Regions from separate parts of the Mesorhizobium sp. B2-3-7 genome, predicted to be linked through region 1. Evidence: predicted binding sites of a transcription regulator. Region 1 holds the regulator's gene; each other region holds the start of a gene.
The links. The regulator PhoB, encoded in region 1, activates phosphate uptake and scavenging genes when phosphate is short. The targets are predictions, from matches to a motif close to TGTCATNNANCTGTCAT.
Positions count from the first base shown of each region.

Region 2: phnF (phosphonate metabolism transcriptional regulator PhnF) is a predicted target of PhoB. The motif match lies at 4,052-4,068, and genes of this name have one in related genera.
Region 3: FJ940_RS22120 (LTA synthase family protein) is a predicted target of PhoB. The motif match lies at 3,129-3,145, and genes of this name have one in related genera.
Region 4: FJ940_RS26745 (DUF1045 domain-containing protein) is a predicted target of PhoB. The motif match lies at 4,994-5,010, and genes of this name have one in related genera.

Region 1 covers NZ_VFVV01000017.1:28,511-35,636, forward strand. The annotation lists gene pstC (phosphate ABC transporter permease subunit PstC) at 1-325, shown strand, start outside; gene pstA (phosphate ABC transporter permease PstA) at 329-1,180, shown strand; gene pstB (phosphate ABC transporter ATP-binding protein PstB) at 1,177-1,980, shown strand; gene phoU (phosphate signaling complex protein PhoU) at 2,006-2,713, shown strand; gene phoB (phosphate regulon transcriptional regulator PhoB) at 2,733-3,422, shown strand; gene FJ940_RS25845 (ROK family protein) at 3,430-4,671, opposite strand; gene xylF (D-xylose ABC transporter substrate-binding protein) at 4,931-5,971, shown strand; gene FJ940_RS25855 (sugar ABC transporter permease) at 6,114-7,126, shown strand, end outside.
Region 2 covers NZ_VFVV01000008.1:53,980-61,105, reverse strand. The annotation lists gene FJ940_RS16970 (sugar ABC transporter ATP-binding protein) at 1-1,110, shown strand, start outside; gene FJ940_RS16965 (ABC transporter permease) at 1,107-2,075, shown strand; gene FJ940_RS16960 (zinc-binding alcohol dehydrogenase family protein) at 2,137-3,156, shown strand; gene phnF (phosphonate metabolism transcriptional regulator PhnF) at 3,280-4,029, opposite strand; gene phnG (phosphonate C-P lyase system protein PhnG) at 4,146-4,607, shown strand; gene phnH (phosphonate C-P lyase system protein PhnH) at 4,607-5,218, shown strand; gene FJ940_RS16940 (carbon-phosphorus lyase complex subunit PhnI) at 5,220-6,332, shown strand; gene FJ940_RS16935 (alpha-D-ribose 1-methylphosphonate 5-phosphate C-P-lyase PhnJ) at 6,329-7,126, shown strand, end outside.
Region 3 covers NZ_VFVV01000012.1:32,803-39,928, forward strand. The annotation lists gene fabF (beta-ketoacyl-ACP synthase II) at 1-555, opposite strand, end outside; gene FJ940_RS22105 (acyl carrier protein) at 590-826, opposite strand; gene fabG (3-oxoacyl-[acyl-carrier-protein] reductase) at 1,096-1,833, opposite strand; gene fabD (ACP S-malonyltransferase) at 1,966-2,907, opposite strand; gene FJ940_RS22120 (LTA synthase family protein) at 3,184-5,112, shown strand; gene FJ940_RS22125 (pilus assembly protein) at 5,158-6,867, opposite strand.
Region 4 covers NZ_VFVV01000018.1:91,412-98,537, reverse strand. The annotation lists gene FJ940_RS26770 (sugar ABC transporter ATP-binding protein) at 1-583, shown strand, start outside; gene FJ940_RS26765 (ABC transporter permease) at 634-1,629, shown strand; gene FJ940_RS26760 (DUF2231 domain-containing protein) at 1,861-2,379, shown strand; gene phnN (phosphonate metabolism protein/1,5-bisphosphokinase (PRPP-forming) PhnN) at 2,435-3,067, opposite strand; gene FJ940_RS26750 (alpha-D-ribose 1-methylphosphonate 5-triphosphate diphosphatase) at 3,064-4,203, opposite strand; gene FJ940_RS26745 (DUF1045 domain-containing protein) at 4,248-4,955, opposite strand; gene iolB (5-deoxy-glucuronate isomerase) at 5,107-5,919, opposite strand; gene FJ940_RS26735 (DUF3329 domain-containing protein) at 5,924-6,142, opposite strand; gene iolE (myo-inosose-2 dehydratase) at 6,183-7,100, opposite strand.

The DNA of each region.
Region 1 (7,126 bases):
GACCTGGGAGGTCACGCGCCGCGTCGTCATCCCCTATACCCGAGTCGGCATCATGGGCGGCGTCATGCTCGGCCTCGGCCGCGCGCTCGGCGAAACCATGGCGGTAACCTTCGTCATCGGCAACGCCCACCGCATCAGCGCCTCGCTGTTCGCGCCCGGCACGACGATCTCGGCGACCATCGCCAACGAGTTCACCGAAGCCGACGGCGATCTCTATACGTCTTCGCTGGTGGCGCTCGGCCTGATCCTGTTCGTCATCACTTTCCTGATCCTTGCCCTTGCGCGCTACATGCTGCTGCGCATGGACAGCCGCACGGGAGCCTGACCGATGTCGACGGCCACATCGCTTCACAATCGACGCAAGCGCAGGAATGCCGTGATGATGACGCTATGCGTCGCGGCGGCGGGCATCGGCCTGGCCTGGCTGGCGCTGATCCTCGGCGCACTGCTCTATAAGGGCCTGTCGGGTGTTTCGCTCTCTGTGTTCACCGAAATGACACCGCCGCCCGGCGATGCCGGCGGCCTGCTCAATGCCATCTACGGCAGTATCATGATGACAGTCATCGCCGTCATCGTCGGCACGCCGATCGGTGTCCTCGCTGGGACCTACATGGCCGAATATGGCCGCTTCTCGCGCCTCACCACCGTCGTGCGCTTCATCAACGACATCCTGCTGTCGGCACCCTCGATCATCGTCGGCCTGTTCGTCTACGAGCTGCTGGTGCGGCCGATGGGACATTTCTCGGCGATTGCCGGTGCCGTCGCACTGGCCATCCTGGTCATCCCGGTCGTCGTTCGCACCACGGAGGACATGCTCAACCTGGTGCCGAACGCCCTGCGCGAGGCCGGCGCCGCGATCGGCGCGCCGCGCTGGGTGGTCATCCGCTCGGTCGCCTACCGTGCGGCGCTGTCGGGCATCGTCACCGGCATATTGCTGGCCATCGCCCGCATTTCCGGCGAGACGGCGCCGCTGCTCTTCACGGCACTCAACAACCAGTTCTGGTCGAGTAATCTCAATGCGCCGATGGCCAGCCTGCCCGTCACCATCTTCCAGTTCGCTCTCAGCCCCTACGAGGAATGGCAGCAGCTGGCGTGGACCGGCGCACTCATAATCACCCTTACGGTTCTCGGGCTGAGCATCTTCGCCCGCAGCCTTACCGGACGCAGAGAGGACAGATGAAACCGATGTTGTCCACCGAGTTGAATACGCCCGAAGTCGCGGTCGAGAAAGCCAAGATCGAGGTCAAGGGCCTCAATTTCTACTATGGCCAGTCGAAGGCGCTGAAGGATATCAGCCTGTCGCTGCCCGAGCGCAGCGTCACCGCCTTCATCGGGCCTTCGGGCTGCGGGAAGTCGACGCTGCTGCGCGTCTTCAACCGCATCTACGAGCTTTACCCGAGGCAGAGCGCCGAGGGCCAAGTGCTGCTCGACGGCCAGAATATCCTCGACCGTTCGCAGGATCTCAACCTGCTCAGGACCAAGATCGGCATGGTGTTCCAGAAGCCGACGCCGTTCCCGATGTCGATCTACGAGAACATCGCCTTCGGCGTCAGGCTCTATGAGAAGCTCAGCAAGGCGGAGATGGACGGCCGTGTCGAGCAGGCGCTGAAGCGCGCGGCACTGTGGAGCGAGGTCAAGGACAAGCTCAACGCCAGCGGCCTCAGCCTTTCGGGCGGCCAGCAGCAGCGCCTCTGCATCGCCCGCACGGTGGCGGTGAAGCCGGAGGTCATCCTGCTCGACGAGCCTGCCTCGGCGCTCGATCCGCTGTCGACCGCCAAGATCGAGGAGCTGATCGACGAGTTGCAGGCCGATTATACGATCGTCATCGTCACCCACAACATGCAGCAGGCGGCGCGCGTGTCGAAGCAGACCGCCTTCATGTATCTGGGCGAGCTGGTCGAGTTCGACCGCACCGAGAAGATCTTCACGTCGCCCCGCGAGAAGCGCACGCAGGACTATATCACCGGCCGCTTCGGCTGATCCCAGGCATACGAGGACCAAGATCATGGCCGAACACACAGTCGCAGCCTTTGACGAAGATCTCGGACAGATCAGCAGGCTGATCCGCGACATGGGCGATCTCGCCTCATCGATGGTCGGCGGCGCGACCAAGGCGCTCCTGAATTCCGACAACGCGCTCGCCCAGCGCGTCGTCTCCGACGACGCGATCATGGATGCGCGCCAGCGCGAACTCGACGACCGCGCCATCACCCTGATCGCCAAGCGGCAGCCCATGGCGGACGATCTGCGCCATGTCGTCGGCTCGATCCGCATGGCGGGCGATCTCGAACGCATCGGCGATCTCGCCAAGAACATCGCCAAGCGCGTCGGCACCGTCGGCCTTGCCGCCACGCCGCGCGACCTGTCGCACTCCATCGACGCCATGGCGCAGCTTGTGCTGATCCAGGTCCAAGGCGTGATCGAGGAGTATGCGGCGCGCGATGCCGCGGCACTTGCCAAGCTGCGCGCCGACGATGAACGCATCGACGTCAAATACACGTCGGTCTTCCGCGAGCTGCTGACCTACATGATGGAGGATCCGCGCAACATCACCGCCTGCACGCATCTTTTGTTCTGCGCCAAGAATCTCGAGCGCATCGGCGATCACGTGACCAACATTGCCGAAAATGCCTATTATGTGCTGACCGGCACGCAATTGCCCGCCAATCGCCCGAAGCAGGACGAGACGGCGATGTCGGCGCCAGCGGCTTGACGGCAGGGGTGACCAGTCGATGATCGCGCCACGCATCATGGTGGTGGAGGACGAGGAGCCGCTGGGTGTGCTGCTCCGTTACAATCTGGAATCGGAGGGTTATCAGGTAGAGGTGGTGACGCGCGGCGACGAAGCCGAGATCCGCTTGCAGGAGAATGTCCCTGACCTTCTTGTGCTCGACTGGATGGTGCCGGCGGTGTCCGGCATCGAGCTCTGCCGCCGTCTCCGCATGCGGCCCGAGACCGAGCGGCTGCCGATCATCATGCTGACGGCGCGCGGCGAGGAAAGCGACCGGGTGCGCGGTCTCTCCACCGGCGCCGACGACTATCTGGTCAAGCCGTTCTCAACGCCGGAATTCATGGCACGCGTCAAGGCGCTGCTGCGCCGCGCCAAGCCCGAAGTTCTGTCCAGCGTGCTCAAGGTCGGCGACATCGTGCTCGACCGTGAATCGCACCGGGTCTACCGCAAGAAAAGCGAGATCCGGCTCGGGCCGACCGAGTTCCGCCTGCTCGAATTCATGATGCGACATCCCGGCCGCGTGTTCTCGCGCAGCCAACTGCTCGACAATGTCTGGGGCGAAACGATCTATATCGACGAGCGCACCGTGGACGTGCATGTCGGCCGGCTGCGCAAGGCGGTCAACAATGGCCGCATGCCTGACGTGATCCGCACCATTCGGGGCGCGGGGTATGCGATTCGCGAAGACTAGGGATATGTCACGCAACGTTCTCGCCCACGCCTGATTTCGCCTGTGCCCCCGGCGCGAAAATCTCCTGGTCGACGAAGGTCAGCGCGCGCATGGCGCAGCCCTCGCGGATCAGTGGCAGTTCGTTCGGCTCGGTGTCGAAGGAAATCGATTTCGAGTGCTGGCCGCCGGCGGTCTGGGCAATGGCCTCGCGCAGAGCCGGCTCGATCAGGTCGAAGGCGGCGGCGCTGACGCCGACCATGGCGACCGGCGCCGGATCGATCAGCGCGAACAGGCTGCCAAGGCCGTAACCCAGCGCCTCGCCGGCCTTGCGGTAGGCTTCGCGCTCCGGCCCGTCCTTTTCGCGCGCCGAGGCCGCCAGGGTGCGCATGTCGGCGTCGCTGACGTCGACGGGCTCGGTGTCCTCGCCAAGCTGCCTCGCGTTGCGCCAGATGGCATAGTTGCCGGCATAGGCCTCGACGCAGCCGCGCCGCCCGCAGCGGCAGAGCGCCCCGCCGGGGCGATGGATCATGTGGCCGAACTCGCCTCCGGATGAATGGGTGCCGGTGAACAGTTCACCCTTCAGCACCAAGCCCATGCCGATGCCGTGCGACAAAAGGATGGCGATGAAGTCGTCGCGGTAGCGCTGGGGATCGCGCCAGCGCAGCGCCACCGCCATCATGTTGCAATCGTTCTCCATGGTGGCGGGAATGCCGAACTCGGCCTCCAGTATGTCGGCGAAGGCGATGTCGGTCTGCGGCGTGATCGGCGACCACAGCATGGTGCGCGCATCCGTGTCGGTGATGCCCTGGATCGCCAGCGCGATACGGGCGATGCTGCCGACGTCGAGGTCGGGATCCTCGAACCGCCGCCTGACGATGGCCACGCATTCGCCGATCAGCGCCTCGCGCGACAGGGTGAGCGTGTCCAGCCGGCGCTGCTCTTCAGATATCACCTGGCCGGCATAGTCGATGACGGCGACGGAGAGAAAATTCAGCGACAGCACCACGGTCATCACCGCCGCGGCTTCAGGGTTGAGGCTGAGGCCGACCTGCGGCCGGCCGCGTTTCAGCGCACCGGCCTCGCTCGGCTTGCTCTGCGCCAGGATGCCTTCGCCAATCAGGTCGGAGGAGATCGCCGATATGGTGGAATGGCTGAGCCCGGTGGTCGCGGCAATCTCGGTGCGCGAGGGCTGCCCGGCACGGCGCACGGCCGCGATCACCATCGCCCGGTTGCGTCGGCGCAAATCGTCGTGGCGGATTCCGACCGACATGTTTCTCGCATCCTCCCCGTCGCCGCGTTCTCTCCCCAGGATCCCGACGACCGTCAAATACTGGCAGAACCGGCCTTGGCTGTCATTATTTATTCCGGAGCTCGAAAAAAATTCACGAGGACATCAAAATACATCAGAATCGACGTTGACAGCGTTCCGACGATGGACCAGTGTTTTTTCGAGGCTCGAAAAAATAGAGCCTTTGTGCCGGCCTACGGGCCTGTTTGGTCGCGCCATACGCGGCGCAGGGAGGATTAAGATGAAGAGATTCACAGCCGCCATCCTGGCGGGTGTCGCCATGTCGCTGACGCTCGCGTCGGTCGCGCAGGCGAAGGACAAGGTCATCGGCGTTTCCTGGTCGAACTTCCAGGAAGAGCGCTGGAAGACCGACGAGGCCGCCATGAAGAAGGCGATCGAAGCCGCCGGCGACAAGTATATTTCCGCCGACGCCCAGTCCAATCCCGGCAAGCAGCTCACCGACGTCGAGAGCCTGATCTCCCAGGGCGCCAATTCGCTGATCATCCTGGCGCAGGACGCCTCCGCCATCGGCCCGGCGGTGCAGAAGGCGCTCGACGAAGGCATTCCGGTCGTCGGCTATGACCGCCTGATCGAGAACAAGGACGTCTTCTATCTGACCTTCGACAACAAGGAAGTCGGCCGCATGCAGGCCCGCGAAGTGTTCAAGGTGAAGCCGGAAGGCAACTACGTCTTCATCAAGGGCTCGGGTGCCGATCCGAATGCCGATTTCCTGTTCTCGGGCTCCATGGAAGTGCTCAAGGACGCCATCGACAGCGGCAAGATCAAGAATGTCGGCGAAGCCTATACGGATGGCTGGCTGCCGGCCAATGCGCAGAAGAACATGGAGCAGTTCCTGACCGCCAACGACAACAAGGTCGACGCGGTCGTCGCGGCCAATGACGGCACTGCCGGCGGCGTCGTCGCGGCGCTGACGGCTCAAGGCCTGGCCGGTACCGTTCCGGTCTCGGGCCAGGACGGCGACCACGCGGCGCTGAACCGCATCGCGCTCGGCACGCAGACCGTGTCGGTGTGGAAGGACGCGCGTGAACTCGGCAAGAATGCCGCCGAGATCGCCTCGCAGCTGGCCGACGGCAAGAAGATGACCGATATCGCCGGCGTCAAGGACTTCACAACGCCCGGTGGGAACACCGTCAAATCGCTGTTCCTGACCCCGGTTGCGATCACCAAGGACAATCTCAACGTCGTCATCGACGCCGGCTGGATCAAGAAAGACGAGGTCTGTGCCGGCGTCGCGGCGGGCAGCGTAGCGGCCTGCAACTGATCTTCCATTTCATGCGATGAACGCCGCGGCTGCCAAGCCGCGGCGTTTTTTCAAGAAAATTTGTTTTTCCGCCCCGGGCGGGTAACTTCTAGGCTGGCTTCCGGCATCCCGCATCGGACGGGCAGGCCGGCGGGAGAAAATCATGACCGATACGACGTCCAACCCGCAGGCCGACACCGCGCGTGCGTCGGAACTCGGCGCCGTCGCCCGGTTCCTTAAGGCGACCGAGATCGACACGCGCATGCTCGGCATGATCGGCGCGCTGCTGCTGATCTGGATCGGGTTGCATGTCTTGTCCAGCCTGCGTCTCGGCGTCAATCCGCTCGATTTCGACAGCCGTACCTTTCTCACGCCGCGCAATCTGTGGAACCTGTCGGTGCAGACCTCGGCCGTCGCCATCATGGCCTGCGGCATGGTGCTGGTCATCGTCATGCGCAATATCGATCTGTCCGTCGGTTCCGCCGAAGGGTTGATCGGCATGGTCATGGGCTTCGCCCAAGTGCATTTCCTAGTGCGCTTCGTCGGGCTTGAGCTTGGCAACCCATGGATCTGGGTGCTGGCGCTGGTCATCGGCCTGGTGCTCGGTCTGTTGATCGGCGCCTTCCAGGGCTTTGTCATCGCCTATCTCGAAGTGCCGGCCTTTATCGTGACGCTGGGCGGGCTTCTGGTCTGGCGCGGTGCGGCATGGTGGGTTACCAGCGGCCAGACGGTGGCGCCGCTCAACGCGACGTTCCAGCTGATGGGCGGCGGCCCGGCCGGATCGATCGGCGCGACCTGGAGCTGGGTGGTCGGCATCGCCGCCTGCCTTGCGGTGGTGCTTGCGCTGTTCAACGGGCGGGTACAGCGCAAGCGCTTCCGTTTCCCGCTGCGTCCGATCTGGGCCGAGACGCTGATCGGCGTGGTCACCTGCGCCGTCATCATGGGCGCGGTTTGGCTGGCCAATTCCTATCCATGGCCTGTCGGCATCGTGAACAGATATGCAGCCGCCAACAACATAACCGTGCCCGAGGGCGGCCTGTTCATCGCCCACGGCATCGCCATACCGGTGCTGATGGCCATCGCCGTCGGGCTGGTCATGACCTTCATCACCAAACGCACCCGTTTTGGTCGCTATGTCTTTGCCATTGGCGGCAATCCGGAAGCAGCCAACCTCGC
Region 2 (7,126 bases), on a different contig from region 1:
CCGGCGCATGTCGTGCTCGGCGATCTCACCATCGGCCAGCAGCAGCTGATCGCCGCCGCCCGCGCCACCGTGCGCGGCACCAAATTCCTGATTTTCGACGAGCCCACCGCGTACCTCACCCGCAAGGAGGCCGACCAGCTGTTCACGCTGATCCGCCGCCTGAAGGGTGAAGGCGTCACCATCATCTACATCAGCCATCGCATGGAGGAGGTGTTCGAGCTCGCCGACCGCGTCTCGGTGCTGCGTGACGGCACGCTGGTCGGCACCCGCAACATCGCCGAGACCAATGAGCCGGAGCTGGTCAAGCTGATGATCAACCGCTCGATCGAGCAGATCTATCACAAGGAGCATTTCACGCCGGGCGCCGTCATCGCCGAGGCGCGGAACCTGTCCGGCAAGGGTTTCGAGAATGTCTCTCTGTCGGTGCGCGCGGGCGAGATCGTCGGGCTCTACGGCCTGATCGGAGCCGGCCGCAGCGAATTCGTCACCACCCTCTACGGCCGCCACCGCAAATCGGCCGGCCAAGTGTTGTGGGAAGGCAAGGAGGTGCAGGTCAACTCCGAGCACGACGCCATCAAGCTCGGCATGGCGCTGGCACCGGAAAGCCGCCGCGACCAGGGCCTGTGCCTCAACCTGCCGGTCGCATTGAACCTCAATTTGCCGATCTACAAGCGCATATCGAAAAATCTGCTGATCTCGTCTGCGCAGGAGAAGGCCGAGGCGGACCGGCAGATCGCCGACCTCAGGATCAAGACGCCGACGCGCGGCGCGCTGGCCTCCAGCCTGTCCGGCGGCAACCAGCAGAAGATCGTCATCGGCAAGTGGCTGGCGCACGGCGCCAAACTGTTCATCTTCGACGAGCCGACGGTGGGCGTCGATGTCGGCACCAAGGCCGAGATCTACCGGCTGTTCAGTGTGCTGTTGTCCAAGGGCGCGGGCATCATCCTGATCTCGTCCTATCTGCCTGAGGTCTACGAACTGGCTGACACGCTGCATGTGTTCAGGCGCGGCAAGCTGGTGGCCACGCATGGTTTCCGCACCGCCGATCACGAGGACATTCTGAGCCAGGCCCTGGCCGAGAAACAAGAAAAGACGGGAGGACAGACATGAGCACCGAGGCGATCCCTGCCGAAAAGCCGAAGCGCAACTACAATGCCCTGTTCGGGCTGACGCTGCTTGGCCTGCTGCTTCTGATGTGGGTCATCCTGGCGGTCGCCACGCCGTCCTTCGCTTCGGCGCTCAATATCACCAACCTGCTGCGCCAGGGTTCTCTGATCGCCATCCTGGCCGTCGGCCAGACCTTCGTCATCATCACCGGCGGCATCGACCTTTCCGTCGGCGCCATCGTCGGCTTCGCCACCGTCATCGTCGCGCTGCTGATCAATGCCGGCTGGCCGGTCTGGATCGCGGTTCTGGCGACGCTGCTGGTGGGGGTCGCCATCGGCCTGTTCCACGGTTTCGGCATCGTCAGGATGGGCCTGCCGCCCTTCATCATCACGCTGGCGACCATGACCTCGCTGCGCGGCATCGGTCTCCTGATGACCAATGGCAATTCGATATCGATCAACAGCGACGCGTTCCAGGCGTTTTCGCGCGGCTCGCTGCTGGGGATCCCCTATCTGTTCTGGATGGTAATCGTGGTTGCCCTGCCCTCCTACGTCTTCCTGCACCACACGCGATGGGGACGCTATCTCTTCTCCGTCGGCTCGAACGCGGAAGCCGCGCGCCTCTCCGGCGTCAACGTGCCGCGCACGATCTACATGGCCTATGTGCTGTCCGGCCTGTGCGCGGCTTTCGTCGGCGTGCTGCTCGCGTCCCGCATCGGCATCGGCAATCCGACGCAGGGCGACACCTACGAGCTGCAAGCCATCGCCTCGTCGGTGATCGGCGGCACGTCGTTGTTCGGCGCTATCGGTTCGGTGCACGGGCCGCTGATCGGCTCGTTCATCCTCTCCACCATCAACAACGGCGCCAACCTGCTCAACGTCAACACGTTCTGGCAGCGCGTCATCACCGGCATGTTGATCATCGTCATCGTCTACTTCGACGGCCTGCGCCGCCGAGGTGGCAAGTAAAATCGATCGCCGGCCGGGTCGAAAATCGGCCGACGATTCCATGAACCGACTGGATTGAAGCATGAAAGCCGTTGTCTGCCGTTCGCCCGGCGACCTTGTCGTGGAAGACCGTCCCGCGGCTGGCTCGCCGCCTCCCGGCTGGGCGCTGGTGGCGGTCAGCCATGTCGGCATCTGCGGCACCGACTACCACATCTTCGAGGGCAAGCATCCCTTCCTCGCCTACCCCCGCATCATGGGCCATGAAGTGTCGGGGACCATCGTCGAGGCGGGCGAAGGCGTTGGTCTTGCCACGGGCGAGCCGGTCATCATCAATCCCTATCTGGCGTGCGGCAAATGCATCGCCTGCCGGCACGGTAAACCCAATTGCTGTGTCCGGATCGAAGTTCTCGGCGTGCATCGCGACGGCGCCATGTGCGAACAGATCCTTATCCCGGAACAAAACCTCTATCCAGCCAACGGCCTGTCGTTGGCCGATGCCGCGGCCGTCGAATTCCTGGCCATCGGCGCCCATGCGGTGCGGCGCTCGCGTGCCGATCCCGGCGCACGGACGCTCGTCATCGGCGCCGGACCGATCGGGCTCGGCACCGCCATCTTCGCCCGCATCGCCGGGCTCGACGTGACGCTGCTCGACATGAGCAGCGAAAGGCTCGGCTTCGCCGCCAATGAACTCGGCTTCAAGACCCTCGACGGGTCGCGCGGCGCGGCATCCGATCTGGTCAGCGAAGCGACATCAGGCGAAGGCTTCGACGTGGTCTTCGACGCCACCGGCAACACCGGCTCGGTGCAGTCGGCCTTCGCTCATGTCGCGCATGGCGGGACATTGGTGCTGGTCAGCGTCGTCAAGGACGACATCGCCTTTTCCGACCCCGAATTCCACAAGCGCGAGATGACGCTTGTCGGCAGCCGCAATGCCTTGCGGGCCGATTTCGACCACGTCGCCGCTTCGATCCGCGATGGCGCGGTGCCGCTGGCCAAGCTCGTCACCCACCGCACCACGCTTGCCGACACGCCGCGTGACCTCGCCCGCTGGGCGCATGAGAAATCCGGGCTGATCAAGGCCGTGATCGAGGTAGGGGCATAACATGGCAGGCCGTGAACCCGGCCCGAATTGACCACACCCCCGCGCAGGTCGACCCCCAAACGCCAAGCCGCTGACAAGTGCGCGCGACCGGGCTGGTCTGATTCCAGCGTTAGGCCGACACGCCTACAGCGCCGACAGTTTCAGCTCCACCCGCTCCGCCGGGAAGCGCGCCTCGGCGAATTGGATCGGCCGGCCGTCCGGCGTCATGTTGACGGCCACCGTGACCAGCACGATGCCGCCCGGCTGCAGATCGAGGTCGGCAAGGTCGGAAGCATCGGCGTGACGCGCCGACAGCACCGTCGATTGCCTGAGATAATCGTCTATGCCGAAACGCTTGAGCGATGCGGTGATCGACCCGGTCTCGGCCATGGCCACATCGATGCCGGCGAAGCGCCTGGCGTCGAACCAGCCGGAAGCGCGCGACACCGGCTTCCCATCGGCCTCGCCGCGCGTCTCCAGGCGAATCACATCCGATCCCCTGGCAAGGCCCAGGGCTTCGGCGACGCGCCGGCTGGCCGGCTCGACCGATGAGGACAGGAGCACGATATGCCGCTCCGACGCCTGGCCCTGCAAGCCGGTTGAAAATCGCGTGCGCGCGCCGATCGGATAGGACAGCCGCTTGCGCGACAGCACGAAAGTGCCGCGCCCCTGCTCGGCCCGCAGTACCCCGTCTTGCACGAGCGCCGCGATGGCGCTGCGCACCGTGTGACGGTTGACGCCATAGCGCTCGGCCAGCGCCACCTCCGGCGGCAGCGCGGCATTCTCGGCGAAATCGCCGGCAGCGATCGATTGCAGGATTCGGTCGGCGATCTGGCGCCACAACGAGACGCCGCTGCGCCGCTCGATACCGTCAGCCACGTGTTTTCCGTTCACGGTTTCGCCCCTGGCCGGCCCCTGTCACGCACCCGTCATGGACTCGCGTTAGGTAACGGGTATAATTCGTATGGTTGTCTATATCAATAGACAAATTAGAAGCAAGGATGTTGCTCATGCGAGGACAGGAAGCGCGCGACCAGGCCGAACGCAAGGCGGCCATGGCAACCCTGGCGCAGTCCAGCGGCGACGACATCGTTCGCCTCTGGAACGAATCCGGCCTGCCTGCCGAGGCCGAACTGCTGCGCGGTCCCGAGACCGGCCTGGTTACCATGCGCGGCCGCATCGGCGGCGGCGGCGCGCCGTTCAATGTCGGCGAGGCCACCGTGACCCGCGCCACAGTGCGCCTGCCGTCCGGACAGGTCGGCCATTGCTATGCGCTCGGCCGCGACAAGCAGAAGGCGAAGCTGGCGGCCATCGCAGACGCGCTGTGGCAGGACCCCGCTCATCGACAGACGGTCGAAACGGGCCTTCTCGGGCCGCTGCGGGCTGCCTTGACCACGGCACGAGAAAAGCGCCGCGCCGAAACGGCGGCAACGAAGGTGGATTTCTTCACCATGGTTCGCGGAGAAGATTGATGGATATCGCAGCGCAATCGATCGAGGGCGGGTTCGCCGATCCGGTGTTCAACGCCCAGACGGTGTTTCGCGCCGTCATGGACGCAATGGCGCGGCCGGGCAGCGTGCACCCCTTGCCGGCCCTGGCCCGCCCGCCGGCGCCGCTTTCGGCGACATCGGGCGCGGTTGCGCTGGCATTGTGCGACAATGACACGCCGCTCTGGCTCGACCCGGCCCTGCATGCCTCGGCAGCGGTCATGTCCTGGCTCGGCTTTCACAGCGGTGCGCCGCTGGCCAACACCCCGGCCGACGCGCATTTCGCCTTTGTGGCCTCGCCGGCCGAGATGATGGCGCTCGACGGTTTCTCGCAAGGCACGCAGGACTATCCCGACCGCTCGACCACATTGATCCTGCAGGTCGGCGATCTCACGTCAGGCACGCCGCTGCTGCTCGAAGGTCCTGGCATCGAGAAGACGGCGACGATCGCGCCGGCCCGCATGCCGCGTCATTTCATCGAGCAGTGGAAGCAGAACATCAACCGCTTTCCGCGCGGCGTCGACATCATCCTGGCGGCACATGACAGCCTCGCCTGCCTGCCGCGTACGACACGCATCAAGACGACGGAGGCCTAGCATGTATGTCGCGGTAAAAGGCGGCGAAGCTGCAATCGCCAACGCCCACAGCCTGCTCGCCGACCGTCGGCGCGGTGACCGCTCGGTACCGGCACTGCGCCTCGACCAGATCGTCGAACAGCTGGCGCTCGGCGTCGACCGGGTGATGAGCGAAGGCTCGCTTTACGATCGCGAACTCGCCGCACTCGCTATCGTGCAGGCGCGCGGCGACATGATCGAGGCGATCTTCCTGGTGCGGGCCTACCGCACCACGCTGCCGCGCTTTGGCTATACAAATGCCATCGACACCGCCACCATGCTGGTCGAACGCCGCGTTTCGGCGACCTACAAGGACCTGCCCGGCGGCCAGTTGCTTGGGCCCACCTTCGACTACACGCACCGGCTGCTCGATCCCGAGCTTGCCGCCGGCGCCGATGTCGCCGCGCCCTTGCGGCGCGAGACGGAAGCGCAGGCAATGCCGCGCGTCTCGGCGATCCTCGCTCGCGATGGGCTGATCGAGCCGGACGGAGACATGCCGCAGGACCATGTCCCCGGCGACATCACCCGCGAGCCGCTGGAGTTCCCGATGGCTCGCGACATCCGCCTGCAGGCGCTGTCGCGCGGCGACGAGGGCTTCCTGCTGGCGCTCGGCTATTCCACGCAGCGCGGCTATGCCCGCAACCATCCCTTCGTCGGCGAGATCCGCATCGGCGAGGTCGAGCTGGAGCTCGACGTGCCCGAACTGCCTTTCGCGGTGCCGCTCGGTACCGCGCGCGTTACCGAATGCCAGATGGTCAATCAGTTCAAGGGCTCGGCCAAGGCGCCACCGCAATTCACACGCGGCTACGGGCTGGTCTTCGGCCAGAGCGAGCGCAAGGCGATGGCCATGGCACTCTGCGACCGCGCTCTTCGTGCAAGCGAACTCGGCGAGGACATTGTCGCCGCCGCCCAGGACGAGGAATTCGTCATCTCGCACTCCGACAACGTCCAGGCGACCGGCTTCGTCGAACATCTGAAGCTGCCGCATTATGTCGACTTCCAGGCCGAACTCGACCTCGTGCGCCGCATGCGCGCCGAGTACGACGCCCGCGAAAATCCCGGCAAGATTGAAGAGAAGAAAGAGGCCGCGGAATGAGCGCGCAACCGACCGACATCGCCAGCTACAACTTCGCTTATCTCGACGAACAGACCAAGCGGATGATCCGCCGCGCGATCCTCAAGGGCATCGCCATTCCCGGCTATCAGGTGCCGTTCGCCTCGCGCGAAATGCCGATGCCCTATGGCTGGGGCACCGGCGGCGTCCAGGTTACCGCTTCGATCATCGGCCCCGACGATGTGCTGAAGGTCATCGACCAGGGCGCCGACGACACCACCAATGCGGTCTCGATCCGCGCCTTTTTCAAGAAGGTCGCCAATGTGGCGGTTACGACCGATACCGCCAGCGCCAGCATCATCCAGACCCGCCACCGCATTCCCGAATATCCACTCGCCGCAGGCCAGGTGCTGGTCTACCAGGTACCGATCCCCGAGCCCCTGCGCTTTCTCGAGCCACGCGAGACCGAAACGCGCAAAATGCATGCGCTGGAGGAATACGGCCTCATGCATGTGAAGCTCTATGAGGACATCGCCAAGCACGGCCGCATCGCCACCACCTATGCCTATCCGGTGAAGGTCGAGGGCCGCTATGTGATGGACCCGTCTCCGACGCCGAAATTCGACAATCCCAAGATGCACCGCTCGCCGGCTTTGCAGCTGTTCGGCGCCGGCCGCGAGAAGCGCATCTACGCGCTGCCGCCCTTCACTGATGTGGTCAGCCTCGACTTCGAGGATCATCCGTTCGAGGTGCAGACCTTCGACCAGCCCTGCGCGTTGTGCGGCGCCGAGAACGTCTATCTCGATGAGGTCATCCTCGACGATCACGGCGGCCAC
Region 3 (7,126 bases), on a different contig from region 1:
GATGATCAGCCGGGCAGCATCGCCAATCGCATGCGCGCCGGTCGAGCAAGCGGTGACGACGGCATGGTTGGGACCTTTCAGCCCATGCCGGATCGAAACCTGGCCGGAGACGAGATTGATGATCTGGCCGGGGATGAAGAAGGGGCTGATGCGGCGCGGGCCGCGCTCCTTCAGGATCATCGCGTTCTCGGCGATGCCTTCGATGCCGCCAATGCCCGAACCGATCAGAACGCCGGTGGCGCACTGCTCGGCATGGGTCTTCGGCTGCCAGCCGGAATCCTTCAGCGCCTCGTCGGCGGCTGCGATCCCGTACAGGATGAAGTCGCCGATCTTGCGCAGTTCCTTCGGCTCGAGCACCGCCTCGGGATTGAAGGTGGCGTTGCTGCCGTCACCACGCGGAACGACATGGGCGATCTTGCAGGCAAGATCCTCCACCTCGAACTCGGTGATGCGCTTGGCGGCGCTGCGGCCGATCAGAAGTTCCTTCCAGCTGTGCTCGAAGCCCATGCCGAACGGCGACAGCAACCCAAGGCCCGTGACGACGACACGCCTCATCGCAGGTCCTCCCCGGTGATGACTGCGGAAAGCGTCAGGCCGAAGCCTTGTCGATGTACTTCACGGCATCGCCCACCGTCAGGATGGTTTCAGCCGCGTCATCGGGGATCTCGACGCCGAATTCTTCTTCAAACGCCATGACGAGTTCGACCGTGTCGAGACTGTCGGCGCCCAGATCGTCGATGAAGCTCGCCTGCTCCGTCACCTTGTCGGCATCGACGCCCAGGTGCTCGATGACAATCTTCTTGACGCGCTCTGCGGTGTCACTCATTTGGGGCATCCTCGTCTTTTGGTTGTCTGTCTTCGTTAGCGGGCGGAATGCCGCTAATCAAGCTGAAAGATGGTCCCGCCGGAAACGCAATGGCCGCAGACCGGTTTTTGCCCGAACCGCCGGGTTGCGGGCCGCATTACACGAAAAATCGTGGGCGTCCAAGCCGAAATGGTCGCTTTTCACAGCCCGCCCAGGCGTTGCCTGTCGCCGTCTCAAAGCCACCGCGAATGCCCGGGCCCGGCCCGAAATGCATGCTTTGGCCGACCCGATCAGATCATCGCCATGCCGCCGTTCACATGGATGGTTTGGCCGGTGACGTAGCCGGCCTCGTTGGAGGCAAGATAAGCGACGGCGGACGCCACTTCGGCGCTGGTGCCCATGCGGCGCGTCGGGATAGCGGCCATGATCGCCTCCTTCTGCTTGTCGTTGAGCTTGTCGGTCATCGCCGATTCGATGAAGCCCGGGGCGACACAGTTGACGGTTATGCTGCGGGTGGCGATCTCCTGCGCCAGCGATTTGGAAAAGCCGATCATGCCGGCCTTGGAGGCGCAGTAGTTGGTCTGGCCGGGATTGCCGGTGACGCCGACCACCGAGGTAATGTTGATGATGCGGCCGTGGCGACGGCGCATCATCGGATGGGTCAGCTCACGCGTCAGCCTGAACACGGCCGTCAGATTGACTTCGAGCACGCTGTCCCAGTCGGCGTCCGACATCCGCACGAACAGCCCGTCCTTGGTGATGCCGGCATTGTTGACCAGGATGTCGACGCCCTCGAGATCGGCCTCCGCTTTCTGGCCGAGCGCCTTGACCTCATCGCGGTTCGACAGGTCGGCCGGAAACAGCTTCACCCGGTCGCCCAGGTCGGCGGCCAGCGCCTCCAGTCTCTCGACGCGCGTGCCGTGCAGGCCGACGATGGCGCCTTGCGCATGCAGCACCCTGGCGATCGCCTCGCCGATGCCTCCCGACGCGCCGGTGACAAGTGCCTTGCGGCCGGTCAGTTCGAACATGTGTTTTCCTCTTTGGTTTCGGAAGCTCAGCGAGCAACCTTATCTGTATACGTCTCGCGGGTATCCGATTGCCATCACCAACGGAATATCTTCAGCGATACAAGCCGCGCCATCAAATTCACACGCGGCGCCTCACCCGAGCGCCGCCAGTGCGGTTTCGACCTCGGCCGCGGAACCGACCGATGCCGTGGCGATTTCGCGGTTGATGCGCCGGGCCAGCCCTGAAAGCACTTTTCCCGCGCCGACTTCATAGAGCGTGGTGACGCCGTTCGCGCCGAACCACTCCACCGTCTCGCGCCAGCGCACGCGGCCGATCACCTGTTCGAACAGACGGCGCGCAATGATTTCGGGATCGCTGGTCGGAGTGACCGTGACATTGGAGACGAGCGGCACGACAGGCGCGTTCTTGGTTACCCCGGCCAGCGCCTCGCGCATGATCTCGGCGGCGGGCGCCATCAGCGCCGAATGGAAGGGCGCGGAGACCTGCAGCATCAGCGCTCGCTTGGCGCCTTTTTCCGTGCACAGTTTGGCAGCCAGTTCGACCGCTGCCTTGGCGCCGGAAATCACCAGCTGGCCACCGCCATTGTCGTTGGCGATCTGGCAGACCGATCCTTTGGCAGCCTCGGCGCAGGCGGCTTCGACATCGGCCTGCTCCAGTCCGATGATCGCCGCCATGGCGCCTTCGCCGGCGGGCACCGCCGCTTGCATGGCATTGCCGCGGATGCGCAGCAGCCTGGCGGCATCGGCAACCGAGACGAAGCCGGCGGCGGCAAGCGCCGAATATTCGCCCAGCGAATGGCCGGCGACGTAGGTAATCTTGTCCTTCAGCGAGAAGCCGCCCGCTTCCAAGGCCCTGATCGCGGCCAGCGATACGGCCATCAGCGCCGGCTGCGCGTTGGCGGTGAGCGTCAGCGTCTCTTCCGGCCCTTCCCAGATCAGCTTCGACAGGTTTTCGCCGAGCGCGTCGTCGACTTCGCTAAAAACCCTACGCGCCTCGGGGAAGGCATCGGCGAGGTCCTTGCCCATGCCGACAGCCTGGCTGCCTTGTCCCGGAAAGGTGAATGCAACGGCCATGTGTGGGCTCCCAAAGCTCGGTTCTGCTTGCCTGATACACGAATTTTCCTGCCTCTGACGCAACGCGGCCTGCCAAGTCAAGCCCGGTTCGACCCGGCCCCTTGGCAGCTTTGCCGGCCGAGTGCCTGTTCCAAAAGGCTTTTTGGCGATCACTCCTGATGAAAACCGCTCACGAATCGTTTGCTGGCTCTTCTTATTTCCGCCACAGGCGCTAGCTTTGCGTGACAATTCCATGACAATCGAGTGACGGGTCTGTCGCTGGGTGGGGAAGTTAAAGTGGCTAGGATTTCGAAAGGCGCAGGCAAAGCCGCGCCACAGTTTCTGGAAGACGATCCTTCCACCGGCTACCTGCCGGGACGGAAGTGGCCGACCATACGCTATGGGCTGACCAGCCTGCTGATCGCGGCCGTCCTGGTGTTCGCCATCGAATTGATCGTGCGCGGCGACTTCGCCGGCACGGTTTCCTTCTTCCTGCAGCCGCTCAAGCCGGGCTGGACCACGATCGTGGTGTTCGCACTGGTTCTGGTCGGCCTCGATGCCGTTTTCGGCCGCAGCTATCAAAGCCTGATGATCGTCGCGCCGCTGACGCTCTCGCTGGCTTTCATCGGTCATCAGAAATCGCATTATCTCGGCGATCCCCTCTACCCGACCGATTTCCTCTACTCCCGCCAGATCGTGGCGCTGCTGCCGCTTCTGGTGCGTGACCGCCCGATGACTGCGCTTGCCATGGTTGTCGGCATCGTCGCCGGCCTGTCGCTGCTCATCTATGGCTGGCGGGTCTGGCGTCGAAAGGTGCCGATACTCAGCCGCAAGGGCCGTCTCGCCCGGCTGACGCTGGCGGTGCCGCTGCTCGCCTTCTTCGTCTCGATCATGGACTATGCCACCTTCTCGTGGACCCGGGACCGGCTGCAGATCATCCCGATCATGTGGGACCAGAAGGAAAATTACGCCTCCAACGGCTTTGCGCTCGCCTTCGCGCTGAACGTGCCGATGGCGCATGTCTCGGCGCCGCCAGGCTATTCGGAAAAGGCGATCGCGGCCATCGACAGGCCGCAGGTGACCGCCTCGGTGCCCCAGGAAAAGCCCGACATCATCGTCGTCATGAGCGAATCCTTCTGGGATCCGACCAAGCTGCCCGGGGTCACCATCACGCCCGATCCGATCCCCAATGTGCGGGCGCTGCGTTCGGGCTCCATGTTCTCACCCGAATTCGGCGGCATGACCGCCAATATCGAGTTCGAAGCACTGACCGGCTTCTCCAACGCCTTCCTGCCGGCCGGCAGCATCCCCTACCAGCAATATGTGCGCACGCCGACGCCGTCGCTGGCGACCTTCCTGAAGAGGGAGGGCTACAGGGCGCGCGCCATCCATCCGGGCACCAACTGGTTCTGGAACCGCGGCGCGGTCTATGCCGATTTCGGCTTCGACGACTTCAGATCGGAAGAGACGTTGCCGCCGATGCAAAAGCGCGGGCCGCTGGCATCCGACGCGGCGATGACGGACGAGATCATCAGCGAGGCCGATGCCAGCGATGCCCCGGTGTTCTTCTTTGCCGTCAGCCTGCAGAACCACGGCCCTTACGAGCCGAACCGCTACTACAACCCGACCCACACCGTGCAGGCGCCGATCAGCCAATGGGCGCGTGAATCGCTGCTGAGTTACACCGAGGGCTCGGCCGACGCGGACCGCGGTCTCGAACGCCTGATCGAATGGGCAAAGAAACGCTCTCGCCCCACCGTCATCGCCTTCTTCGGCGACCATCTGCCGCCGCTTGGGCCGGTCTATGTAGAGACCGGGTTCATGAAGGACAATGTCGCGCCGCGCAAGGAGGCTTCCGCCGAGGCGGCGCTGGAGCATCATCAGACGCCACTGGTCATCTGGTCGAACCGCACAGGCCCTGCCAAGGACATGGGCGCCGTCAGCCCCGCCTTCCTGCCCTATCACATCCTGAAAACGGCCGGCATCACCCACCCCTACTATACCGGCTTCCTGGGCGAGATGCGCGAACGCTACCGCGTGGTCGACCGCAATCTGCTGCTGACGCCGGCGGGAGAAGCCACGCCCGATTGGGCGCGGCAAAAGCAGATCGACCCGGCGATCCGCGACTTCCGGCTGCTGCAATACGACATGATGTTCGGCAAACGCCACGCGGCGCCCGACTTCTTCCCCGAAACGGTGGACAAGGTCGTCGCCCATATGAGCTGAAATTCGCGGCATCCTTCCAGGATGCCGCCCAGCGGGGTCGAGCGTTCAATTCGTCAGTTGCAATTTCGAGAATTTGTTGGCGATCTGCTGGAACACGTTCGGCAATTTGTTTGGATCGTTGACGGCGTAGTAGTCGCTGGGATCCGAGGCGCAGGCGCTGTAAAGCGTGCGGTTGGCGGCGGTATCGGATTGCAGCACCATCGTGTAGATTTCGGCGCCCTGCTTCTTCAACTGCGTGCAGACGCTTTTGGTCCATCCGTCGACATTGCGCGCGGCGGTGGTCTGATTGTCCGATCCAAGCCGACCGGCAGCGCCATAGGTTGAGCCCGCGAGAAAACCATAGGACGTGTAGTCTGACTTGGTCGTCTCGTTGCTGGCGCCGTAGACGACATTCTCGCCGTCGGTGAGCAACATGACGATCTTGCTCACCCCAGGCGTCTTCCAAGGCGTACCCTCGGCGTATGGCGCACCCGGCGACAACACCCGCTGGCCCCAGGCCAGGCCCTCGGAAACATTGGTGCCGGACCCCGCCCATGCAAGCATCTTGGCGGCCTCGTTGCGAAGTTTTGTAAAGTCTTCGGTCAAGGGGACGATTGGCGAGGGGCAGGACCGGTTTGGCCCCACCGTCAATTGCAAGGCGTTTGGATCGTTTGTGACCGCGGTGGCAATGGCGGTGTTCTGCGGCGCCACATATTTGGCGACTGTTTCAAGATCACCCCGCAAAAGCCCGGCAGCACTTCCAAGCAAGCCGCTCAGGTCTATTCCGAGAATATTCAGTCCGCCATTCCGAGCAAGTTTGGCCTCATCAGGGGCGTCGTCGATAAAGGAATTGTTGTAGTGATAGGCATCGTTTGAATAGCCGCTGGAAGGTCTCGTCCCCTTTCCCGGACTGTCCGGCGCGAAATAAGGCACGAACAGAGTGTCAGGGTAACGTGGATCAGGCGGCGTATCGGCGATATTAAGGACACCAGGCCGCGCCTCGACGCAGCCTTTCCAACCCGTATCCTCCCCCTTGCCGTCCTTCCACCCCGTCAATTTGGCGGCAGAGGCCGGATCTTTCATCAACTGCCTGAACAGCGCCATATGATTGGGACGCTTGTCGTTGATGACGGGGAAATTGATTCCATTGGTGGATGACTTGCCGTCCATGTCGATCCAGGACGGGTCGAACCCGTCGCCGTTGACATTGACAGCCGTGACGAAGGGTACCAGCGCCACGCGGACCTTGCGCGTCGGTGATTGCGCCGCTTCCAGATATTTGAGCAGATTGTCCGTCGCTGTCTTGAGGGCAGCAATTTTGGCGCCGGCCATCGAGCCGGTGTTGTCCAGAACCAGCACGACTTCGAGCTGGTTGTTCGATTCGACCGCCGAGGCATCGACCACGATGTGCCTGCTCTCACCGAGCAGGAAGGCGAAGTTCAAATCGACGTCAGCCGAGGCGACGGCCTTCGTCTTGACGAAGTTGACGCCCCTGTCGACCGTCAACGTGGCCCGCGCATTTGTGAGTTCGCCATGTCCGGCTACGTTGGCCTGGAAATAGCGGTTGAAGGCGTCGGTGCGGGTGATGTCCAGATCGCCGAGATGCGAGGAGGCGAGATTTGCCGCGTCGAGCGCATTCTGCAGGTTGCTCTTGGCCCGCATGATGGTGGAGACATCGGCTGCGAAGGCCACCGCCGACAGGATGGCCGGCAAGCCGATCCCGAGCAAAAGCGCGAAGTTGCCGCTTTTCGAGCGCCAGAATTTCTTGAGAAGCATCCTTACCCCCGGAAATGCCTAGCCCGTTGCTGACAGCGGGATGCCGCTTTTTGCGCCAGACATGATGAATCGGCGGTTGATGCCGGGGCCGCAACCCCATACAACCTGTCATGGTGGTTAAGGCCTGGTTTCCGGGAACCACGGAGTCCTATCGCCGCACATGCCGGTTTTCCGGCCCTGCGACATCCGGGATTGCCGCCTGCTCTTGCCTTCCACGTGAATTGCTATATAGACGCCGCCAATCTGCCGGTCCCAGCTG
Region 4 (7,126 bases), on a different contig from region 1:
CAGCCTCGGCGGCACGCTCGAGCTCGCCGGCAAGCCGCTCTCCCTGGGCTCGGCGGCCGATGCCGTCGCGCACGGCATCTTCCTGGTGCCGGAGGACCGCAAGCTGACCGGCATCCTGCTCGACCTTTCGATCGCCCAGAACATTTCGCTGCCCAACCTGCCGGCGCATGCCAAGCGCTCCTTGGTGTCGACCAGCGCCGAAACGGCAACCGCCGAGAAGCAGAAAAAAGATCTCGGCATCAAGGCGCCCTCGGTGCAGACGCGCACCGGCACGCTGTCGGGCGGCAACCAGCAGAAGGTCGTGCTGGCCAAATGGCTGGCGATGAACCCCAAGGTGATGATCCTCGATGAGCCGACGCGCGGCATCGACATCGGCGCCAAGGCGGAGATCTACGGGCTGATGCGTGCGCTGGCCGACGCCGGCGTCGCCGTGCTGATGATCTCCAGCGACATGGAGGAGGTGATCGGCGTGTCCGACCGCATCGCCGTCATGCATGAGGGCCAGATCTCGGGCATTCTGGACAAGGACCAGTTCAGCCAGGAAAACGTGCTGCTGCTGGCGGTAGGCAAGCAGCCGAAATAATTCTGCCGCCGCGCCGCGGAAGCGCTCGGGCCGGCATTGGGGAGAAGATGATGAGCAAGAAAGATCTCGGCCTGCTGATCCTGATCCTGGTGGTCGGCGCCATCGTCGCCATCATCAATCCGCGCTTCCTGCTGCCGATCAATCTCGCCAACACCTCGAACCTGATCGGACTGTTCGGCATCCTGTCGATCGGCCAGGCCTTCGTCATCATCACCGGCGGCATCGAATTGTCGGTCGGCTCGCTGGTGGCGCTGCTGGGAACGCTGTTCATCGACTTCATCGCCGTGCGCGGCATGGAATGGCCGCTGGCTTTCGTACTCATCCTGGTGCTCGGTGCCATCATCGGCCTGGCGCATGGCTGGCTGATCACGCGGCTCAAATTGCAGCCCTTCGTGGTGACCTTGTGCGGCCTTTTGATCTATCGCGGCGTCGCCCGCTTCTACACCGCCGACGGCACCGCCGGCTTCGCCTTCGGCCAGAATTTCCCGGAGCTCGAATTCTTGACCGCCGGCCGCTCCTGGGGCGTGCCGAACTCCTTCTTCGCCCTGATCGTCATCGCCATCGTCATGTGGGTGGTGCTGCACCGCTCGGTGTTCGGCCGCTATCTCTACGCCATCGGCAAGAACGAGGAGGCGGCGAAATATTCCGGCATCCGCACCGGGCGTGTCGTCATGGCCGCCTACGTCATCTGCGGGGTACTGACGGCGCTGTCGGCGATCTATTTCGCCATGTACACGCGATCCATCTCGCCGGCCAGCCACGGCCAGTTCTACGAGCTTTACGCCATTGCCGCGGCCGTGCTCGGCGGCTTCTCGCTGCGCGGCGGCGAGGGCTCGCTGATCGGCGTCATCCTCGGCACCGTGCTGCTGCAGGAGCTGCAGAACCTCGTCAATCTGCTCGGCATCCCGTCCTCGCTCAACTTCGCGGTGATGGGCGGCGTCATCCTCATCGGCGTGCTGATCGACCAGCAGTGGGGCGTGTTCCGCGCGCGGCGGCGCATGGTCGACGCCAGCCGCAAGAGCATCGCCGGGGCAGCGGCGGAATAGTCAGGGGCAAAAAGCCGCCGTCCGCCGTGGCCGTCGAAAGATAACGCCGCTCTATCTCGCCCGCCCCGCAATTCCGCTCGATCTGTTGTCGGCCGTATCTGTGCGGCCCCAAGTGACTTGAGTGCAAAAGGGGGGCGGCATCGCGAAAACGGTCTTGCGAGCTTCCATCCGGATTGGAACGAAACCCTTATCTGGGCGTTGTTCAAAGCTTTTCTATTCGGAGGCATTGTCATGGCCGCGAATCCGCTAAGCACCGCCAAGGTGGGAGGTCATCCCATCCATCCGATGCTCATTCCCTTTCCTGTCGCGTTCCTTGTCGGCGCGTTTCTCACCGATTTGATGTTCTGGGGGACTGCCGACGCCTTTTGGGCACGCGCGTCGATGTGGCTGATTGGAGCAGCCATCGTCATGGCTCTCCTGGCGGCGATTGCCGGCTTTATCGATTTCCTGAGCGAGCCGCGCATCCGCGCCCTGACGGACGCCTGGTACCACATGGTCGGCAATTTGACCGCCGTCGTTCTGGCGCTGATCAATTTCTATCTTCGCTACAGCCAAGGCGCCGAAGCGGCAGTTCGCCCATGGGGAGTGCTGCTTTCATTGATCGTTGTCTGCATCCTGCTGTTTACCGGCTGGAAAGGCTGGGAAATGGTGTACCGCCATCACGTCGCGGTTCTGGACGCGCCGACACAACCTTCGGCAACGCCGTCGGCCAGCACGCGTCGTGCCGATCACGACCGGCACGCGGCATAAAAGGAAGGTGTTTCGATGTTCAGGTCAGGCGAGCGCCACCTGACCATCAACACCTTTAGTCGATCAGCCCCGACATGTCGGAGAACGCCATCGCCTTGCGCAGCACCTCGGCAAAGCGCTCGCCTGCCGCTTCGCGCGAACCGCTATTGTCGATCGAGGTGACGCCGGGTCCGGAGAGCGTCACAGGGGCGCTGCGCGCCAGGCGTGCCAGAACCTCCCCGCGCGACTCGCGGCCACGCATCGCCAGCCGCCCGGCCAGCACATCGGGCGAAGCGGTGATCTCGACGATGACCAGATTGGCATAGCGCTTTCGCAAGGCAGGGATGATCGCGCGCGATACGTTGGCGACAGCGACATGGCCGTTGGCCACTGCCCAATCGACCTCGGCCGGCAGGCCGTAGCGCAGGCCGTGCGCCTCCCAGGAGACGGCGAAGGCGCCGTCGGCTTCGGCTTCGATGAAGGCGGCATCCGCCAGCGTGTCGTGATCCTCGCTTGCCGTGTCGCTCGGTCTGGTGATGACGCGGCGCACGAACTCCAGCCGCGGCTCGTCGGCGAAAAGCGCCTTGGCATGGCCGATGATCGTATCCTTGCCGGCGCCGCTCGGGCCCACCACGGCAACGAAGACGCCGTCGCGTATCGGAAACGCCTCGGCCGACAGTTCACGCTCGATCAATGCCGAAGCCATCACGCGACCCGCCGCCCCTGCCGCCAGACCGTGCGCACCACCGGAACGTGGTCGTCGAGGCGCACGCGCACCAGGTCGGCCCGGCGGCCCTCTTCGATGACGCCGCGATCGGAAAGACCGACGGCCTCGGCCGGGTTCTTGGACACCATTGCCACCGCCTGCGGCAGGGAAATGCTATCGACGACGTCGCCGAGAAAGAAGGCGGACTGGATCAGGCTGAAGGGGATGTAGTCGGACGACAATATGTCGAGCAGGCCGTCGCTGGCCAGCGTGCGCGCCGAGACGTTGCCCGAATGCGAGGCGCCCCGCATGACATTGGGCGCGCCCATCAGCACGCCGAGCCCTGCATCCTTCGAAGCCCTGGCGGCTTCCTCGGTGGTTGGGAATTCGGCAACGCGCACGCCTTGCTCGATGGCTTCGTCGACATGGCCCGTCGTCGCATCGTCATGGCTCGCAAGCACGATGCCGCGCTCGTGGCAGGCGGCGGCGATGAAGACGCGGTTCGGGGCCGAATTCCGTGCCGATTCGCCCATCCGCTTCTCGCAGAATTTCTGGAAATCGCGATCGGTCAGCTTCAGCTTGCGTTGATAGTAGTAGGCATAGGTTTCGAGGTTGACGAACTGGCGCTGGCCCGGCGCATGGTCCATCAGCGAGGCGAGCTTCACCCGTTCGTCGGTCTCGAAATTGGCGAAGGCCCTGAGGCAATCCGGCGCCGAGACCTCGCAGCGCAGATGGATGAAATGGTCGGCCCGCAATCGATCCATCCGCACGCTGTCCTCGATCGCGTCGGCGAGCTTGCGGATATCGGTGGCGTTGAGATCGGCATCCTCGTCCATGCCGACACGCAAGGCGTCGAGCACGGTGGTAATGCCGGCGGTCGCCACTTGCGCGTCATGGGCGAGCACGGCGGCGATCGGGTTCCACCGCACCTTCGGCCGCGGCGCATAATGGCCTTCGAGATGATCGGTGTGAAGCTCGACCAGCCCCGGAATGATGAAGTCGCCAGCCATGTCCTCGCCGGCTCGCACGGCGCCGGAGGATATGTCGGCGATCAGACCGTCACGCATCACGAGCGAGCCCTCGATGATCTCGTCGGCAAGAACGATGCGGGCGTTGCTCAGAATGGTCTCGGCGGTCATTTCAGGCAGTCCTTGGTTTTTTCTCGCCTTTACGGCTTGTTGCTTCAGGCGGTTTTTCTGGCCGGACGGCGCCCGAGCGCGTGCTGGGAAAGCACCATGAACGGGGCGCCGGGTTCGGGCTCGATGAACAACGTCAGCGCGTCCACCGGAACCGGCTGGCGCAGCACCTCGGCGAACAGGCCCTCGATTGCCAGGCGAAGACGAAGGCTTTCCTGTGGCCCGGCCCTGCCGGACAGCGTCATGTGAAAGCGGAAGCTCTCGAAGACGTAAGGATAGCCCCATTGGCAGAGATTGCGGAATTCGCCCGGCTTCAGCGAGTCCGGGCTGCGCCGCTCGATCTCGGCCTCCGTCAACGGCGCGCGAAAGCGGTCGAAATCGCGCACCACGTCATCGGCGAAGCGATTGAGCGGAGGCAATGGCGCCTCCGGCACCAGTGCGAAGAAACCGTCGATCTGGCTGACGACGAGACGCGGGATCATCACAACGGGCGTCGCCTCGGCAAAGGCGTCGAGCGCTGCGCGCAACGAGGCTTCGGTTTCGTTGGCCGCTAACCGGAAAGGGGCTTTCAGCGTTGCGTGAAAACCATAGCGCCGTGCCGATGCGGTGTGGAAGGCGACTTCCGCCGCCGACAAATCGCCCACCGCCTCCACCGGTCGCGTCGCGGCGCCGAACGGGTCACGGCCCAGCCAGTTGGCGGCGATCCGCGCCAATTTTTCGTCCTGTTGGGGGGTGAAGTAGATGGCGTAGCGCATCGAAAATCCTCGTCAGCCCGTTGCCATAGGTGATTTCCATGACGGATTGACGAAGCTTTGAAGGGTTTTCGAAGGCAAATCGACCCCGCCGGTCCTTAGCCGACGATTTTTCTGATCTGGACCAACAGGTTCAGCCGTGAACGCGCAACGGTCAGGCCTTCATCAGCCATTCGTGCTCGGGCGCATTGTGGAATTTCCACGTCCGCTTCGGGCCGGCCATGACGTTGAGATAGTAGAGGTCGTAGCCATGGCAAGCCGCGCAGGGGTGATAGCCCTTGGGCACCAGCACGACGTCGCCGTCCTCGATCGCCATCGCCTCGTCCAGCGCGCGGGAGCCGTCCTTGTCGGCGTCGGTATAGACCCGCTGGAAAGCAAAGCCCTGCGGCGGGTTGAGGCGGTGATAATAGGTTTCCTCGAGATAGGATTCGTTAGGCAGATTGTCCTGGTCGTGCTTGTGCGGCGGATAGCTCGACGTATGGCCGCCGGGCGTGATGACCTCGACCACCAGCAGCGAATCGGCCGGCTTGCCCTCGGGCAGGATGTTGGTGACGTAGCGCGTATTGGTGCCCTTGCCGCGCACCTCCTGGCCGAGGTCGTCAGGCCCGATGACGCGAACCGGCAGGCCGCCGCTCAATCCCGGCGCCGAGCAGACCGCCAGTTCCAGTCCGCTATCAGCCGTCACCGACCAGTCCGATCCCTGCGGCACATAGACCGACCATGGTTTGCCTTCGAAGGGCGACATGCGCTGGCCAAGCAGGCCGAGATCCTTGCCGCCGGCCGTGACCGTGCCCTTGCCGGTGACGAACACCAGGCAGACTTCGCGATCGTCCGTTGTTCCCGAAGCCGTTTCGCCCGGTTCCAGCCGGTGCAGGTCGAACCCGACATAGGTCCATCCGGCGCTTTGCGGCGTGACATGCGCGACACGGCCATGGCCCTTGTCGGCTTTGACCAGCAGCTTCGACATCCGGTTACTCCTTCGGTTCGACTTCGGCGGGCGCCTTGTTCTCGTCGGCCGGCTTGTAGAGATAAAAAAACTGCCAGACGCCATAGCCGGCGAAGCCCAGCGCGATCACGCCCCAGAACGGCGTGCCGCTCGCGAATTCGATGATCGACCAGATGACGCAGACCGCGACGACGGCGACACGCCGCCATAGGGGCCGGAAGAAGGGGTGCTCGGAATCTTTCATCGCGGCAACCTACAGCAAGCCCGGCCTGGCGAGAACCCGATCAGACATCGGGGAAGCCCTGGGTCTCGACCGTGTAGCCGGCCGCCGTCATCACCCGCATCAACTCCTTGTGGCCCACCTGCGCCATCTTGAGCGGCGGGTTCTTCTTCGGGTCCTGTTCGGCCTCGACCACGAACCAGCCTTCATAGCCGTGGTCGGCGAAACGCTGCACGATGGCGCCGAAATCCAGCGAGCCGTCGCCCGGCACGGTGAAGGCGCCGAGAGCCACCGCATCGAGGAAGGACTGCCTCGTGCGGTCGAGCTTCTCGATCACGCCCATGCGTACATCCTTCACATGCACATGGCTGATGCGCTTGTGGTGATTGTCGATGGCGCGCAGCACATCGCCGCCGGCAAAGGCCAGATGTCCAGCGTCAAGCAGCAGCGGAATGCCCGCTCCGGAATGGCGCATGAAGGCGTCGAGCTCCGCCTCGGTCTCGACCACCGCCGCCATATGGTGATGATAGGAAAGCGGCATGCCTTGCTCGGCGCACCATTCGCCGAATTCGGTCAGGCGCCTGGCATAGGCCTTCATCTCGTCGCTCGAGAGTTTCGGCTTGGTGGCGAGCGGCTTCGAGCGGTCGCCCTGGATCGAACGGCCAACCTCGCCATAGACGATGCAAGGCGCGTTGACCGCCTTGAACAGGTCGATCATCGGCTGGATGCGATCCTTGTTCTTGCTCATCTCCTCGTCGACCAGCGTGCCCGAGAACCAGCCGCCGCACAGTGTGACGTCAGCCGCCTTCAGGATCGGCAGCATCACCTTGGGGTCCTTGGGAAAGCGCCGTCCCATCTCCATGCCGGTGAAGCCGGCCGAACGCGACTGGCGTAGGCACTCCTCCAACGACACGTCGTCGCTGAGTTCCGCAAGATCGTCGTTCCACCACGCGATGGGGGACATGCCCAGTTTGGCTTTCAAGTCGTCACTCCGGTTCTTGTTCACCC